DNA from 3 places in the Streptomyces sp. GMY02 genome. Region 1 is predicted to be linked to each of the others. Evidence: riboswitches for the same ligand, from Rfam matches in the RefSeq annotation. Region 1 holds a riboswitch; each other region holds the start of a gene.
The links. A riboswitch is a leader RNA that binds a small molecule or an ion and turns the genes downstream of it on or off. The one in region 1 is predicted to bind thiamine pyrophosphate.
Positions count from the first base shown of each region.

Region 1 (5,336 bases):
AGGCGTCATCGGGCATCGCCACGAAGCCGGCGCTGGAAGCGGGGATTCGGTCCTTTGCAGAACCCGCCGGTATTCCGGAAGGCGTGATTACCTGCATTGCGCACGGGATACACCTGGGTACGAGTCGCACGGGATACGCGGAGAGCGGCCCTGTTCGGGTCACGGTGACCGCAATGCCCACCGGCCGCAATGTACTCCGAACGAGTTGGGAACGCGCCCAAATGAGTGAACGAATTACCATCCGGCCCGCAGTGTCCAGTGATGTGGACGTAATCGCCTCGATGTGGGACGAGGCGTCCAGAGCGCTGGCGCAAAGGGGGATCGATCAATGGCAGTACCCCGCCAGCGTCGAGAAGATCTCACGCGACGTTGGGCGCGGTACGGCCTACATCGTTCACGATTTCGGCGTGAATATGGGCACGATCACGGTGGATGAATCTGCCGACTCGGAATTCTGGCCCCCTGAGGATATGCCCGCCGATGCCCTGTACGCCCATCGGGTCATCGTTCTCCCAGTTGCCCGGGGGAGATCTGTGGGCGCGTCAATGCTTGACTGGGCGTCGCGGAAAGCTCAGAGAGCGGGGAAGTCGTGGCTCCGGGTGGACACGTGGAGGACCAATGCGCAGCTCGGCCACTACTACCAGCGGCAGGGGTTCACACATGTCCGCACGGTGGAGCACCGCCGATCAGGCGCCCTCTATCAGCGACCGGCGGGGGTGATCAGTGGGACCGGCCCGGCGTGCGTGGGGCTTGAAGCGTGACGTACGACGCGAACGGGAACCCGCTCTCCGAGGGTGGCGGCTGGGGCGCATGACCGTGCACCCGGGCCGTCCGCCGGCCGTCGAACGACGGCCCGAGGTGACCGAGGACGACCAGAGACGACCGTCACCCGGCTCGCGGGGCAGGCCACGGGCGGGAATCTGCGAGACTGGGATCCACCATGCCTGTACCTGGAGAATTGACCTTTGTCGCGCCCCGCGGGGCCAAGAAGCCGCCGCGGCACCTCGCCGACCTCACCCCCGCCGAGCGCCGCGAGGCCGTCGCCGCGGTCGGCGAGAAGGCGTTCCGTGCCAACCAGCTTTCGCAGCACTACTTCGCGCGGTACGCACACGATCCGCAGCAGTGGACCGACATCCCGGCCGCCGCGCGCGAGAAGCTCGCCGCAGAGCTGATGCCCGAGCTGATGTCGGTGGTGCGGCACATCTCGTGCGACGACGACACCACCCGTAAGACGCTGTGGCGGCTGCACGACGGCACGCTGGTCGAGTCGGTGCTGATGCGCTATCCGGACCGCGTCACGATGTGCATCTCGTCGCAGGCCGGCTGCGGGATGAACTGCCCCTTCTGCGCCACCGGGCAGGCCGGTCTCGACCGCAATCTGTCCACCGCGGAGATCGTGCACCAGATCGTCGACGGGATGCGCGCGCTGCGTGACGGCGAGGTGCCCGGCGGCCCCTCCCGGCTGTCGAACATCGTCTTCATGGGCATGGGCGAGCCGCTCGCCAACTACAACCGGGTGGTCGGCGCGATACGCCGGCTGACCGACCCGGAGCCCGACGGACTGGGGCTGTCCCAGCGCGGGATCACGGTCTCGACGGTCGGTCTGGTGCCCGCGATGCTGCGCTTCGCCGACGAGGGGTTCAAGTGCCGCCTCGCGGTCTCCCTGCACGCGCCCGACGACGAGCTGCGCGACACCCTCGTCCCGGTCAACACCCGCTGGAAGGTACGGGAAGTGCTGGAAGCGGCCTGGGAGTACGCGGAGAAGTCCGGCCGCCGGGTCTCCATCGAGTACGCCCTCATCCGCGACGTCAACGACCAGGCGTGGCGCGGCGACCGGCTGGGCCGGCTGCTCAAGGGCAAGCGGGTGCACGTCAATCTGATCCCGCTCAACCCGACCCCGGGATCGAAGTGGACGGCGTCACGCCCCGAGGACGAGAAGGCGTTCGTCGAGGCGATCGCGGCCCATGGCGTGCCGGTGACGGTACGGGACACCAGGGGCCAGGAGATCGACGGGGCGTGCGGGCAGTTGGCCGCTTCGGAGCGCTAGGCCCTGTCCGGCGGATCTTCGCGGGCCCGGAACGCCGCAGTGACATCAGCCGCTGCCGCGGCGGGCGGCACCTCGCTGCGTTGTCGGAGTCGTCCAAGTACGGCCGGGCCATCCACAACGCCGATCCTCCGCCTTGCGATGCTCCCCCGTAGCCTGAACGGCACGGGAGGGACCCCCTCCACCAGCCGCCCCGGGCTGATCCACGAAGATCCGCCGGACGGGACCTGGACGGCCGCGGGGTAATGTTGGTCTGAACGCATTGCATATGTTCCGACAGGGGAGCGCCACAGCGCTGAGAGTGTGGCACATGTCCGTGAGAGCGGGCAGCGGCCGCAGACCCTCTGAACCTCGCCCAGGTCATTCTGGGTAGGAAGTTCGGTCACCACTCAAGCTGTTGCGCCCTGCCCGGAGTCCGGCCGGTCCTGACTCCGGGCAGGGCCGCGTCTTCTCCTGGACTTCCCAGGAGGAAAATCAGTGAGCACCACCACCAGCACAGCCGGTAACAGAAGTACGGCCGCCCGCAGAAGGACGGCCGTCGCCGCGCTTGCCACCGCGCTCGGGGTCTCGGTCCTCGCCGCCTGCGGCGGATCCGACGGCTCCGCGCCGTCCGGCGGCAGCGGCGGTACGGAGTCAAAGACCGTCACCCTCGTCAGCCATGACTCGTTCAACGCCTCGCCCGCCGTGCTCAAGGAGTTCACCCGGCGGACCGGCTACACGGTCAAGGTCCTGAAGAGCGGCGACGCGGGCGAGGCCCTCAACAAGGAGATCCTCACCAAGGGTTCGCCCCAGGGCGATGTCTTCTTCGGCGTCGACAACACCCTGCTCTCCCGCGCCCTCGACAACGGCCTGTTCACGCCGTACAAGGCCAAGGGCCTCGACCGCGTCGACACGGCCGCACAGCTCGACCGCGACCAGAACCGGGTCACACCCATCGATACCGGCGACATCTGCGTCAACTACGACAAGAAGTACTTCGCGGACAAGAAGCTTGCGCCGCCGCAGTCGTTCGACGATCTGGTCGAGCCGCAGTACAAGGACCTGCTCGTGACCGAGAACGCCGCGACCTCCTCGCCCGGCCTCGGATTCCTCCTCGGCACGGCCGCGCGGTACGGCGACAACGGCTGGCAGGACTACTGGAAGAAGCTCAAGGCCAACGGCGTCCAGGTCGTCGACAGTTGGGAACAGGCCTACAACGAGAACTTCTCGGGCTCGGCCGGCGGTAAGAAGGCCAAGGCCGACCGCCCGCTCGTCGTCTCGTACGCCTCCAGCCCGCCCGTAGAGGTCCTGTACGCCGAGCCGCAGCCGCAGCAGGCGCCCACCGGAGTCGCCACCGGCACCTGTTTCCGGCAGACCGAGTTCGCCGGGCTGCTCACGGGCGCGAAGAACGAGGCGGGCGGCAAGGCCCTGGTGGACTTCCTGATCAGCGACACCTTCCAGGCGGACATGCCGCTGAACATGTTCGTCAACCCGGTCGTCAAGAGCGTGAAGCTGCCCGAGCTGTTCACGAAGTTCGGCGCGACGGTCCCCGAGCCCGGGACCGTGGCATCCGACAAGATCGCCGCCAACCGTGAGCAGTGGATCCAGTCGTGGACCTCACTCGTGGTGAAGTAGCCGGCGAAGGGGCGAGCCGGGCCCGGCCGGCTCGCCCCACCCCGAAAGGAACTCGCCCCAGCCCTAAGGGAACTCCCCCGCCCCGAAGAGAAGGCGGGCCGGGCGCGCGCACGCCGTCCGGCTCGCCCTCATGGCCGTGCCCGTCGTGTTCTTCGCGGTCTTCTTCGCCTATCCCGTGACCGCGATCGTCGGCCGCGGTCTCAAGGCCGACGGCACCTGGCAGTTCGGCCGTGTCGGCGAGGTGCTGAGCCGTCCCGACATCCTCGGTGTCCTCTGGTTCACCACCTGGCAGGCAGTGGCCTCCACCGTGCTCACCCTGCTGATCGCCCTGCCCGGCGCGTATGTCTTCGCGCGCTTCGACTTCCCTGGCCGGCACGTGCTGCGCGCGGTGGTCACCATCCCCTTCGTCCTGCCGACCGTCGTCGTCGGTACGGCCTTCCTGGCGCTGCTCGGGCGCGGCGGACTGCTCGACGAGCTGTGGGGCATACGGCTCGACACCACCGTCTGGGCGATCCTGCTCGCGCATGTCTTCTTCAACTACGCGGTGGTCGTACGGACCGTGGGCGGCCTGTGGTCGCAGCTCGACCCGCGCCAGGAGGAGGCCGCGCGGGTGCTGGGCGCGGGACGGTTCGCCGCCTGGTGGCGGGTGACGCTGCCGGCCCTCGCCCCCGCCGTGGCGGCCGCCGCCCTGATGGTCTTCCTCTTCACCTTCACCTCCTTCGGCGTCGTACAGATCCTGGGCGGCCCGGCCTACTCCACGCTGGAGGTGGAGATCTACCGGCAGACCGCGCAGTTGCTCGACCTGCCCACCGCCGCCGTGCTCACCCTCGTCCAGTTCGCGGCGGTCGCGGCAGTACTGGCGGTGCACGCCAGGACCGTACGGCGGCGGGAAGGCGCGCTGAGACTCGTCGATTCCGCGCAGACGGCGCGCAGGCCGCGCGGGACCGGGCAGTGGGCGCTGCTCGGCGGAGTCCTCACCACCGTTCTCGTGCTGATCCTGCTGCCGCTCGGTGTGCTCGTCGAGCGCTCCCTCGACGCGCCGGGAGGGTACGGCCTCGGCTTCTACCGGGCGCTCGGCTCGCTCGACGCGAGCGGCGGAACGTTTCTCGTACCGCCGCTGGAAGCCGTCTGGAACTCGCTGCGGTACGCGCTCGCCGCGACGGGCGTCGCGCTGGTGGTGGGCGGTCTCGCGGCCGCCGCGCTGACCCGGCGCGCGGGCCGGCTCGTCCGGGGCCTCGACGCGCTGCTGATGCTGCCGCTCGGGGTCTCGGCCGTCACCGTCGGCTTCGGTTTCCTGATCACGCTCGACAAGCCGCCGCTGGACCTGCGGACCTCCTGGATCCTGGTGCCGCTCGCGCAGGCGCTGGTGGGCGTGCCCTTTGTCGTACGGACCATGCTGCCGGTGCTGCGGGCGGTGGACGGACGGCTGCGCGAGGCTGCGGCGGTCCTCGGCGCGTCCCCGCTGCGCGTCTGGCGTGAGGTGGATCTGCCGCTCGTACGGCGGGCGTTGCTGGTCGCGGCCGGTTTCGCGTTCGCCGTCTCACTGGGCGAGTTCGGGGCGACGGTCTTCATCGCGCGACCCGACCGGCCGACGCTGCCGGTGGCCGTGGCCCGGCTGCTGGGACGGCCCGGCGAACTCAACTACGGGCAGGCCATGGCCCTGTCCACCGTACTGATG
Region 1 is NZ_CP077658.1:2,180,516-2,185,851, reverse strand. Features, by position in the region: gene KQY30_RS36280 (GNAT family N-acetyltransferase) at 1-761, shown strand, start outside; gene rlmN (23S rRNA (adenine(2503)-C(2))-methyltransferase RlmN) at 941-2,047, shown strand; TPP riboswitch at 2,313-2,438, shown strand; gene KQY30_RS09005 (thiamine ABC transporter substrate binding subunit) at 2,522-3,658, shown strand; gene KQY30_RS09000 (iron ABC transporter permease) at 3,789-5,336, shown strand, end outside.

Region 2 (5,336 bases), 2.1 Mb from region 1:
AGCCTGCCCTTCAGGGCTCCGCGCAGTGCTCAAGGCCCGGCGCGGGGCCCTGTCCGGACAGGGCCCGGGCCGTGTCCGACTGATCCCGTCCGGCACGGCCCAGGCCCAGCGGGCCGCCGGTCCTCAATCCGCCGGGCTCACTCCGCCAGCGGCAGATAGACCCGATTGCCGGCCGCGGCGAATTCCTTGGACTTCTGTGCCATGCCCGCCTCGATCTCGGCGTCCCCGATCGCGGCGCCCGCCACGTCCGCGCTTCCCGTACCGTCGCCGTCGCCCTCCATCTCGCCGCCGTGCCGCCGCCGGATGTCCTGGGAGATCTTCATCGAGCAGAACTTCGGGCCGCACATGGAGCAGAAGTGCGCCGTCTTCGCCGGCTCGGCCGGCAGCGTCTCGTCGTGGAACTCCCGGGCGGTGTCCGGATCCAGGGCCAGATTGAACTGGTCCTCCCAGCGGAACTCGAACCGGGCGTCGGACAGCGCGTCGTCCCACGCCTGTGCCCCCGGGTGCCCCTTGGCGAGGTCCGCCGCATGCGCGGCGATCTTGTACGTGATGACACCGGTCTTGACGTCGTCCCGGTCCGGCAGCCCGAGGTGTTCCTTGGGGGTGACGTAGCAGAGCATCGCCGTACCCCACCACGCGATCATCGCGGCGCCGATACCGGAGGTGATGTGGTCGTACGCCGGAGCCACATCGGTCGTCAGCGGGCCGAGCGTATAGAACGGCGCCTCCTCGCAGATCTCCTGCTGGAGGTCGATGTTCTCCTTGATCTTGTGCATCGGGACATGGCCCGGGCCCTCGATCATGGTCTGTACGCCCAGCCGCTTGGCGGTCGAGTTCAGCTCCCCGAGCGTGCGCAGTTCGGCGAACTGGGCCTCGTCGTTGGCGTCCGCGATGGACCCCGGACGCAGGCCGTCGCCGAGGGAGTACGTCACGTCGTACGCCGCGAGGATCTCGCACAGCTCCTCGAAGTTCTCGTACAGGAACGACTCCTTGTGGTGCGCGAGGCACCACGCCGCCATGATCGAGCCGCCACGCGAGACGATGCCCGTCTTGCGGCGCGCCGTCAGCGGAACGTACCGCAGCAGCACCCCGGCATGGACGGTCATGTAGTCGACGCCCTGCTCGGCCTGCTCGATGACCGTGTCCTTGTAGATCTCCCAGGTCAGCTCCTCGGCCTTGCCGTCGACCTTTTCGAGCGCCTGGTAGAGCGGCACGGTGCCGATCGGCACGGGGGAGTTGCGCAGCACCCACTCGCGAGTGGTGTGGATATTGCGGCCGGTGGAGAGATCCATGACCGTGTCGGCGCCCCAGCGGGTCGCCCAGGTCATCTTCTCCACCTCCTCCTCGATCGAGGAAGTGACCGCGGAATTGCCGATGTTGGCGTTGACCTTCACCAGGAACCGCTTGCCGATGATCATCGGCTCGATCTCCGGGTGATTGACATTGGCCGGCAGTACGGCACGGCCCGCGGCGATCTCCTCGCGCACGACCTCCGGGGACACATTCTCCCGGATCGCGACGTACTCCATCTCCGACGTGATCTCCCCACGCCGGGCGTACGAGAGCTGCGTCACGGTCTGCCCGGCACGCGCCCGTCGCGGCTGGCGCGGCCTGCCGGGGAAGACCGCGTCGAGGTTGCGCAGCCCGCCACGCGGCGCCGTGTGCTTGAGCCCGTCGTCCTCGGGGCGGACCGGCCGGCCCGCGTACTCCTCCGTGTCACCCCGCCCGACGATCCAGTTCTCCCGCAGCGGCGCGAGACCGCGGCGTACATCGGTCTCGACTGCCGGATCGGTGTACGGACCCGATGTGTCGTACAGCGTGACGTCCTGGCCGTTGGTGAGGTGCACCTGGCGGACCGGTACCTGGAGGTCCGGGCGCGAGCCCTGGACATATCCCTTGTGCCAGCCGATAGTCCTCTGAGTCCGGCTCGAACCCTGAGCCTCGCTCGGATTTCCAGACTCGTTTCCAGAATCGGAGGCAGGCGTGTGTGCGTCCTGAACGGTCATGAGACCTACTCCCTACGCCGGCATTACCCGGTAACAGGTTCAGCGGTCGGCGCAGCTCAGGGGTCCAGGGGACATGCCCCGGAACGCCACAGTCAGCGCCCTCTCAGCCCGGTGCTCCGAGCTCCCGCGTGTGCAAAAGGTGCCCCCACGCTAGCGTCATGTCCGGCGTGCTGAACAGAGGGCCTCAGGCTTCTTGCGATGATCGGTCGGTGACCTCAACCCAGCAGACCCACGAATCGCACGGGCACACGCACAGTCATGGCCCCGCCGCGCCGGTCTCCCTGCACCTTCGCAAGGTCATCGCGGCGGTTCTGATCCCGTTTGCGGCCGCCGTGGCGGTCGGTCTGGTGGTGCTCTGGCCCGGCGGCGCTCCGGCGCATGAGCGTACGGGAGTGGGCTTCGACCGGCAGACCGAGCAGGGCCGGGTGGTGCAGATCGAGCAGGTCGACTGCAAGTCCGTGAACGCCGCCCAGATCCCGTCCACCGGTGACACCTCCAAGCCCCAGGGACGCGAGGCGGAACGGGAGCAGACCGGTGACTGCAAGAAGGCCACGATCGAGGTCACCACGGGCAAGGAGAAGGGCCGGACCTTCATCGAGATCGTCCAGCCGGACGCGCCACGGCAGTTTCACGTGAAACAGGGCGTTGTGGTGGCATACGCACCCGACGCCCCGCGTGATCTCCAGTACTCCGTGACGGATGTCAACCGGAAGGTCCCCATGGCTCTGCTGGCCGGGATCTTCGCGCTCGCGGTGGTCGTGGTGGGGCGGCTGCGCGGGGTCATGGCGCTGGTCGCGCTGGCTGTCTCGTTCGCCGTGCTGACGCTGTTCATCCTGCCCGCGATACTTCAGGGCTCGAATCCGCTGGTCGTGGCGGTGGTCGGGGCCAGCGCGATCATGCTGATCGCGCTCTATATGTGCCATGGACTGACGGCCCGAACCTCGGTCGCGGTTCTTGGCACACTGGTCTCCCTGCTGCTGATCGGGCTGCTGGGATCGGTCTTCATCGGCTGGGCGAGCCTGACCGGCAACACCGATGACAACACCGGTCTGATCCACGGTCTCTATCCCGGGATCGATATGAGCGGTCTGCTGCTCGCGGGGGTCATCATCGGTTCGCTGGGTGTCCTCGACGATGTGACGGTCACCCAGACCTCGGCGGTCTGGGAGCTGCACCAGGCGGACCCGTCGATGGGTCCCCGTGCCCTCTACCGGGCGGGTATCCGGATCGGCCGGGACCATATCGCCTCGGTGGTCAATACGCTGGTCCTGGCCTACGCGGGCGCCGCCCTGCCACTGCTGCTGCTCTTCTCGATCGCGCAGTCGGGTGTGGGTACGGTCGCCAACAGTGAGCTGGTGGCGGAGGAGATCGTACGGACCCTGGTGGGTTCGATCGGTCTGGTCGCCTCGGTGCCGGTGACCACGGCGCTGGCGGCTCTGGTGGTCTCCGCCGACCGGGCGGGACACGGGGCGCCTCCCGTGCCTCCCGTACCACCGGCCCAGGCTCCCGGGACCGCGGATCCCTGGCCCACGGGCCCGGCAGGTCCCGCAGGTCCGGCAGGCCCGCAGACAGGGCCTGCGCTGCCGGTACAGAGCACACCGGCGCGCGGGCTGGGCGGCGGCAGGGGCCGACGCCGCAAGAAGTAGGTCCGCACGAAGTGGATACGTTCAGCACCGACCGAGGCCTTCAGCGCCGACCGTGGCCTTCAGGACCGACCGGGGCTTCGGCACCGACCGGGCCGCGAAACGGCCGCCGGGAAGGATCACCCGTACGGCCCCGTCCAGCCGGGCTCAGCCGGCGTTCTCCCCGGCCAGGATGCGGCCGAGTGCCTGCTCCAGATTGACCTCGAAGTCACCGAGCGTGCGCTCCTGGCCCAGCGGCACCAGCCGGTCCGTACGGTCGAGGAAGGCCACCAGCGGCGCGGCACTGACCCGGAAGAGCGCATGATCGTCCCCGACCTGGAGCCGGATATGCACGTCCGAGAGGTCCTCGGGCTCCGTCGGCGCGATGTGCACATCACCGTCACCGCTCGGCGTGTTGATGCCGTCGAGCAGTAGCTCACGGCCAAAAGTCCAGGTCACAGGGGCATCGCCGGGCAAATGGAATGTCATGCGCACCGCGTAGGGATCCCGCACCTCGTAATGGAGTTCCACCGGGATCCGGAATGCCAGTTCCTCGGAGACGAGGAAGCTCATCAGGACCTCGGCCTGCACCGACTCGCGCATCGCTGTACTCCGGAGTAGATGAAACAGTGGCTGGGAATGATCCCCATTGACCCTCTTGACGCAATCGTCCTGTAAGCGCTAGCGGATCACAAGGAGTAATTTTTCAGATACGGAAAGAGAAGGCGAGCGGGCTGACCAGCGATGCGATCCCGTTGCGTAATCGTTCCACCTCCGGAAGCGGTCGCTCCCGTTGACGGTGAGACACAGAAAAACCCACGGCCCGCGCTCTACCTCGCGGGGCCGTGGATCGCGAAACCGTGGATCGGAAAGCAGACAATCGCCGCGCTTCAAGCCGACGATCTTGCCGCGACGATTCTGCACAGCGTGTTGACGACTCCGCACGTCGCGTTGTGGGGCCGTGGCCACGGACTCACCCCCGGGATGCCGACGGGCGAGGGCCCGCCCGCGGGGGCCGCCCCCGCGTGCCCGCCGCACCCCTGAGGGGGACTGGGGGACGGAGAGATATGTCACTCTAAGGGCAGGTCCGCGACCGAGATGGTTTCTGGTTCACCTTTCCCTCGCGCGGGCTAACGGGCACGCGGCCCGCTGACCTACCAGTCGCCCCGCGAGGACGACGAGGACATGAACTTCCGTACGACATAGATGAGTCCGCCGACGAGTGCCACAAAGATCAGCACCTTGAAGAGCAGTCCGATCACAAACGCGACCACGCTCATGATCAGCCCGCCGAAGACCACGATGGCGATGACGGGCACCGCGATCCACTTCACCCACCAGGGCAGCCCCGTGAGTATCTCCCGAACCGCCATCGTCCTTACCTCGCTTCACCGAGTGGCACACATATCCCCTTGCACCATCGATGCTAGAGGCGCCGCGGCGCCCATGGAGGCCGCGCGGCCCCCGCTCTTCCCTGATCCGACCCTGAGCCACCCCTGAGAAGCGGAATCCTGAGTACATCCGAGAGACACGGTCAGCCCTCGGGCGGCGAGAACACGACCATCACCCGCAGATCCTCCGTGATGTGGTGGAACTTGTGCGCGACTCCGGCCGGCACATAGACCACGCTGCCCCGGCCGACCTGTGTCGTCTCCATCCCCACCGTGATCGAAGCCCGGCCGCTCACGACGAAGTACACCTCGTCCTG
Region 2 is NZ_CP077658.1:4,265,305-4,270,640, reverse strand. Features, by position in the region: gene thiC (phosphomethylpyrimidine synthase ThiC) at 138-2,006, opposite strand; TPP riboswitch at 1,999-2,144, opposite strand; gene KQY30_RS17880 (YibE/F family protein) at 2,165-3,652, shown strand; gene KQY30_RS17875 (SsgA family sporulation/cell division regulator) at 3,797-4,231, opposite strand; gene KQY30_RS17870 (DUF5326 family protein) at 4,783-5,001, opposite strand; gene KQY30_RS17865 (cupin domain-containing protein) at 5,163-5,336, opposite strand, start outside.
Region 2: another riboswitch for thiamine pyrophosphate. It lies ahead of thiC (phosphomethylpyrimidine synthase ThiC); the one in region 1 lies ahead of KQY30_RS09005 (thiamine ABC transporter substrate binding subunit).

Region 3 (5,336 bases), 4.1 Mb from region 1:
TGCCGCGATTCTCCCCGAGCGCCTGGGCGGGCGTGCCCGGCAGGGTCGGGTCGGGGGTGAAGAGCCATTCGAGCATCTCTTCGTCGGTGAAGCCGTCGTCCCTCAGGAGCGTCAGGGTCCCGGCGAGGCCCTTGACGACCTTGTTGCCGTCGACGAAGGCGGCAGGCACCTGGAGCGTCTTGTTCTCGCCCCGGCGTACGGCGATGAGCTGGCCTTCCTTCACCAACTGCCGCACACGCGTCACCTCGACATCGAGCGCTTCCGCGATGTCGGGCAGGTGGAGCCAGGCGGGGACGAGAGCATCGATCTTTGCGTCAATCTCGGTCACACGACAAGCGTGCCATCCCGGACTGACAGACGCCACGAACCGGCTCCGGCCGGGGCAGCCCGCACGAACCGCCCCCCGCGCCGGGCCCACGGCACGAACCGCTCCGGCCCCGCCCGGGCCACGGCACGACGGCCCGCGCGGCCCCGGACGGCAGCGTCTCAGAGCGCCGCCTTCCGCAGTGGTACGGACGGGTCGGCGGCGAGCGCCGGGTCCAGCCGGGTGCCCGCCTCGATCAGCTTGCGCCCCTGCGCCAGATCGCGGGGCCTGCCCACCGCGAGCAGCGCCACCAGCACCCCGTCCCGCAGCCACACCACCGACCAGGCGGCCTCCGCGGGACCGCCGCGCCAGACCAGGGTGTCCGCCGCCGCGTGATGCCCCGCGTACTGGACGAACCGGCCGAACTGCTCCGACCAGAAGTACGGCACCGGATCGTAGATCTGCTCGCTCTCGCCGACGGCCTGGGCGGCGACCGTACGCGGCCCCTGGAGCGCGTTGTCCCAGTGGTGGACCAGCAGCCGCTCGCCGTAGCGGGCGGAGGGGAAGGAGGCGCAGTCGCCGACCGCGTACACACCGGGCAGCGAGGTCGCGAGCCGCTCGTCGGCGACGACCGCCCCGTCCGGGCCCAGCGCGATTCCGGAGCCCGACAGCCAGTCGGTCGTGGGCCGCGCGCCTATGCCCACCACCACGGCCTCGGCCGAGAGCCGCCTGCCGTCCGCGAGGACCACGGTGCCCGGCTCGACGGCGGCGACCCGGGCGCCCGTGAGCAGTTCGGCGCCGCTCTCCGCGTACCAGTCCGCCATGGGCGCCGCGACCTCGGCCGGCAGGGCGCCGGGCAGCGGCCGGTCCGCCGCCTCCACGACCGTCACGGCACACCCGGCCGCGCGGGCCGCCGTGGTGAACTCCGCGCCGATCCACCCCGCGCCGACGACCACGGTCCCGGCCCCCGGTCCAGAACGGGCCGCAGCGCCTCGGCGTCGTCCAGGGTGCGCAGCAGATGGACACCGGGCATGCCCGCGGTGCCCGGCAGGGCGACCGGCTCGGCGCCGGTGGCGATGACCAGCAGGTCGTACGGTACGGGCCCGGCCCCGGTGTCGACCTCCCGCGCGGCGGGGCGCAGTCCGGTCACCTCAACCCCGAGTCTCAGCTCGACGGCGAGCGCAGCGAAGTCGATGTCGTACGCCGGGCTGTCCGCCGTGCCCAGCAGCACCGCCTTGGAGAGCGGCGGCCGGTCGTACGGCGGGTGGCGCTCGGCGCCGATCAGGGTGACCGTCCCCTCGTACCCCTTCTCGCGCAGGGCCACGGCGGTCTGCACCCCCGCCATCCCCGCGCCGACGATGACGACGCCCGGCCGCGCCCGATCCGCCCGCTGTGCCGGGAGTTCCCGCTGCCTCTGCTGCTCGCTCACCCGATCACCATATGCAGCCGGTCAACCGCCGGGCGTACCCGGACGGAACCAGGCCCTGTCCGCCACATCCCGCCTGGTCCCCGTGCTGCGGGCGGACGACGCCATGTGGCAGACGGGACCCCGGGCCCTCGGCGCGGCCTTACCGCACGGCGGGCCGCGCGTTAGTCTGGCCGGTGACACTACCTCGCGGGAGTCCGGACGCACCGGACTGAGAGGGAGGCTGGAGCGGCCTCCGACCGTACGAACCTGATCCGGGTCATGCCGGCGAAGGGAGGGGCTGGACGCCCATGCAGTCACCCCATCCGTCATCCCATCCGCAGTCGCCTCATCGGGGAACGGGGAGCGGTTCCGACGTCCTGGTCGTCGGCGGCGGAATCATCGGCCTGGTCACGGCCTGGCGGGCCGCTCAGCGCGGGCTGAGCACCGCCGTCGCCGACCCCCGTCCGGGCGGCGGCGCCGCGCGGGTCGCGGCGGGCATGCTCGCCGCCGTCACCGAACTCCACCATGGCGAGCAGGTCCTGCTCCGGCTCAACATGGCCTCCGCGGAGCGCTATCCGGACTTCGTGGCCGAGCTGGAGGAGGCCGGCAGCCAGGAGACCGGCTACCGCGCCAGCGGCACGCTCGCCGTCGCCCTCGACACCGACGACCGCGCCGAGCTGCGCGAACTGCACGACCTCCAGCGCCGCTCGGGGCTGGCCTCCGAGTGGCTCACGGGGCGCGAGTGCCGGCGCCTCGAACCGATGCTCGCGCCGGGCGTGCGCGGCGGCCTGCGGGTGGACGGCGACCATCAGATCGATCCCCGCCGGCTGGCCGCGGCGCTGGTCACGGCGTGCGAGCGGGCCGGGGTGGTGTTCCACCGGGCGTCGGCCCAACGGCTCTCGGTCGTACGGGACCGGGCCGCCGGCGCGGTACTGGCCGACGGGCGCGTACTGGGCGCGGACCAGGTGGTGCTGGCCGCCGGCAGTCTGAGCGGGCGGCTGGAGGGCGTACCGCACGAGATCCGGCCGCCGGTACGGCCCGTCAAGGGCCAGGTGCTGCGGCTGACCGTGCCACGGGCGTACACGCCGTTCCTGACCAGGTCGGTACGGGCGGTGGTGCGCGGCAGCCATGTCTATCTGGTGCCGCGTGAGAACGGCGAGCTGGTGATCGGCGCCACCAGCGAGGAGCAGGGCTGGGACACGACGGTGACCGCGGGCGGGGTGTACGAATTGCTGCGCGACGCGCATGAGCTCGTCCCCGGCATCACCGAGCTGCCGCTCACCGAGACCCTCGCCGGGCTGCGCCCCGGCTCACCGGACAACGCGCCGCTGCTGGGGCCGACCGCGCTGCCGGGACTGCATCTCGCGACCGGCCACTACCGCAACGGGGTGCTGCTCACGCCGGTCACCGGCGATGTGCTGGCGGAGGCGCTGACCACCGGCGAACTCCCCGAACTGGCCCGGCCGTTCACCCCGCGCCGCTTCACCTCCGTACCGCAGGACCTCACCTCCGTACCACGGGAGCTGACCGTATGAGCATCTCCGTCCGTGTGTCCGTCTCCGTGAACGGCGAGGCGCACGACCTCGCCACGGGCACCACGCTCGACGTCCTGGTGGCCACGCTCACCTCCGCGCCCTCGGGTGTCGCGGCCGCCGTCAACGAGACGGTGGTACCACGGGGCCGCTGGGCCGGGACGGTGCTCGGCGAGGGCGACCGGGTGGAAGTCCTCACCGCGGTCCAGGGGGGCTGAGCGGGGATGGCGGACGACCGGTTCACCATCGGCTCCACCGTGCTGGGATCCCGGCTGATCATGGGGACGGGCGGGGCGCCGAGCCTCGGCGTGCTGGAACGGTGCCTGGTCGCCTCCGGCACCGAACTCACCACCGTGGCGATGCGGCGCCTCGATCCCACGGTCCAGGGGTCCGTCCTGTCCGTACTCGGCTCGCTCGGGATCCGCGCCCTGCCCAACACGGCGGGGTGTTTCACGGCGGGGGAGGCGGTGCTCACGGCGCGGCTGGCGCGTGAGGCGCTCGGTACGGACTGGATCAAGCTGGAGGTGGTCGCGGACGAGCGGACGCTGCTGCCGGATCCGGTCGAGCTGCTGGACGCGGCGGAGACGCTGGTCGACGACGGGTTCACGGTGCTGCCCTATACGAACGACGATCCCGTGCTCGCCAGAAAGCTGGAGGACGTGGGCTGCGCGGCGATCATGCCGCTGGGGTCGCCGATCGGTTCCGGGCTCGGGATCCGCAACCCGCACAACTTCGAGCTGATCGTGGAGCGGGCGGGGGTGCCGGTGATCCTGGACGCGGGGGCGGGTACGGCGTCGGACGCGGCGCTGGCGATGGAGCTGGGGTGCGCGGCGGTGATGCTGGCGTCGGCGGTGACGCGGGCGCGGGAGCCGGTGCTGATGGCGGAGGCGATGCGGCACGGGGTGGAGGCGGGGCGCCTGGCGTACCGCGCGGGCCGGATCCCCCGCCGCCACTTCGCCCACGCGTCGTCCCCGGCGGAGGGCATGCCGACGTGGGATCCGGAGCGGCCGGCGTTCTCGTAGCGAGTGCGCTTTGCGTGCGGGTCCGTCCGCCGCCGGTTCGTCCTCAATCGCCGGACGGGCTTATTTTGCGCCCCCGGCACGGGGTCGCCGGTTCCGTCCTCAAACGCCGGACGGGCTGGAAAGTTCCCCGGCGCCGGGTGTGCTCTTCGCACCGCCAGGCCCGCCCGCGCAGACGTGACTCGTAGACTCAAGGGGTGGATACGACCCTTCACGACCCCATCGTCGGGCAGGTGCTCGACGGGCGTTACCGCGTGGACGCCCGTATCGCCGTCGGCGGCATGGCCACCGTCTACCGGGCCGTTGACACCCGTCTCGACCGGGTGCTCGCGCTCAAGGTCATGCACCCCGCCCTCGCCGCCGACGTGACGTTCGTGGAACGGTTCATCCGGGAGGCCAAGTCCGTGGCGCGGCTGGCGCATCCCAATGTGGTCGCGGTGTACGACCAGGGCGCGCAGGGGGCGTATGTCTATCTGGCGATGGAGTACGTCGCGGGGTGCACGCTCCGTGACGTACTGCGCGAGCGGGGCGCGCTCCAGCCACGGGCCGCGCTGGACATCCTGGAGCCGGTGCTCGCCGCGCTCGGGGCCGCGCACCGCGCCGGGTTCGTCCACCGGGACATGAAGCCGGAGAACGTGCTGATAGGGGACGACGGCCGGGTCAAGGTCGCCGACTTCGGTCTCGTACGGGCCGTGGGCGATGTCACCAACACGACCGGCACCGTCCTCGGCACCGTGTCGTATCTCGCGCCCGAGCAGATCGAGTACGGCACCTCCGACCCCCGGGTCGACGTGTACGCCTGCGGGGTCGTCCTCCACGAGATGCTGACCGGCGCCAAGCCGCACGCCGGGGACACCCCCGCGCAGGTGCTCTACCGGCATCTGAACGAGGACGTTCCCGCGCCGTCGGCCGCCGTTCCCGGGCTCGCCGTCGAGCTGGACGAGCTGGTCGCGGCGGCCACCGCCCGCAACCCGGACCTGCGCCCGCACGACGCGGTCGCCCTGCTCGCCAGGACCCGCGAGGCCCGCGCCACGCTCGATGACGCGCAGCTCGATGCCGTGCCGCCCGGGGCC
Region 3 is NZ_CP077658.1:6,306,254-6,311,589, reverse strand. Features, by position in the region: gene KQY30_RS26925 (Rv2175c family DNA-binding protein) at 1-328, opposite strand, end outside; partial or broken gene KQY30_RS26920 (NAD(P)/FAD-dependent oxidoreductase) at 487-1,649, opposite strand; TPP riboswitch at 1,910-2,023, shown strand; gene thiO (glycine oxidase ThiO) at 2,021-3,247, shown strand; gene thiS (sulfur carrier protein ThiS) at 3,244-3,462, shown strand; gene KQY30_RS26905 (thiazole synthase) at 3,469-4,266, shown strand; gene pknB (Stk1 family PASTA domain-containing Ser/Thr kinase) at 4,461-5,336, shown strand, end outside.
Region 3: another riboswitch for thiamine pyrophosphate. It lies ahead of thiO (glycine oxidase ThiO); the one in region 1 lies ahead of KQY30_RS09005 (thiamine ABC transporter substrate binding subunit).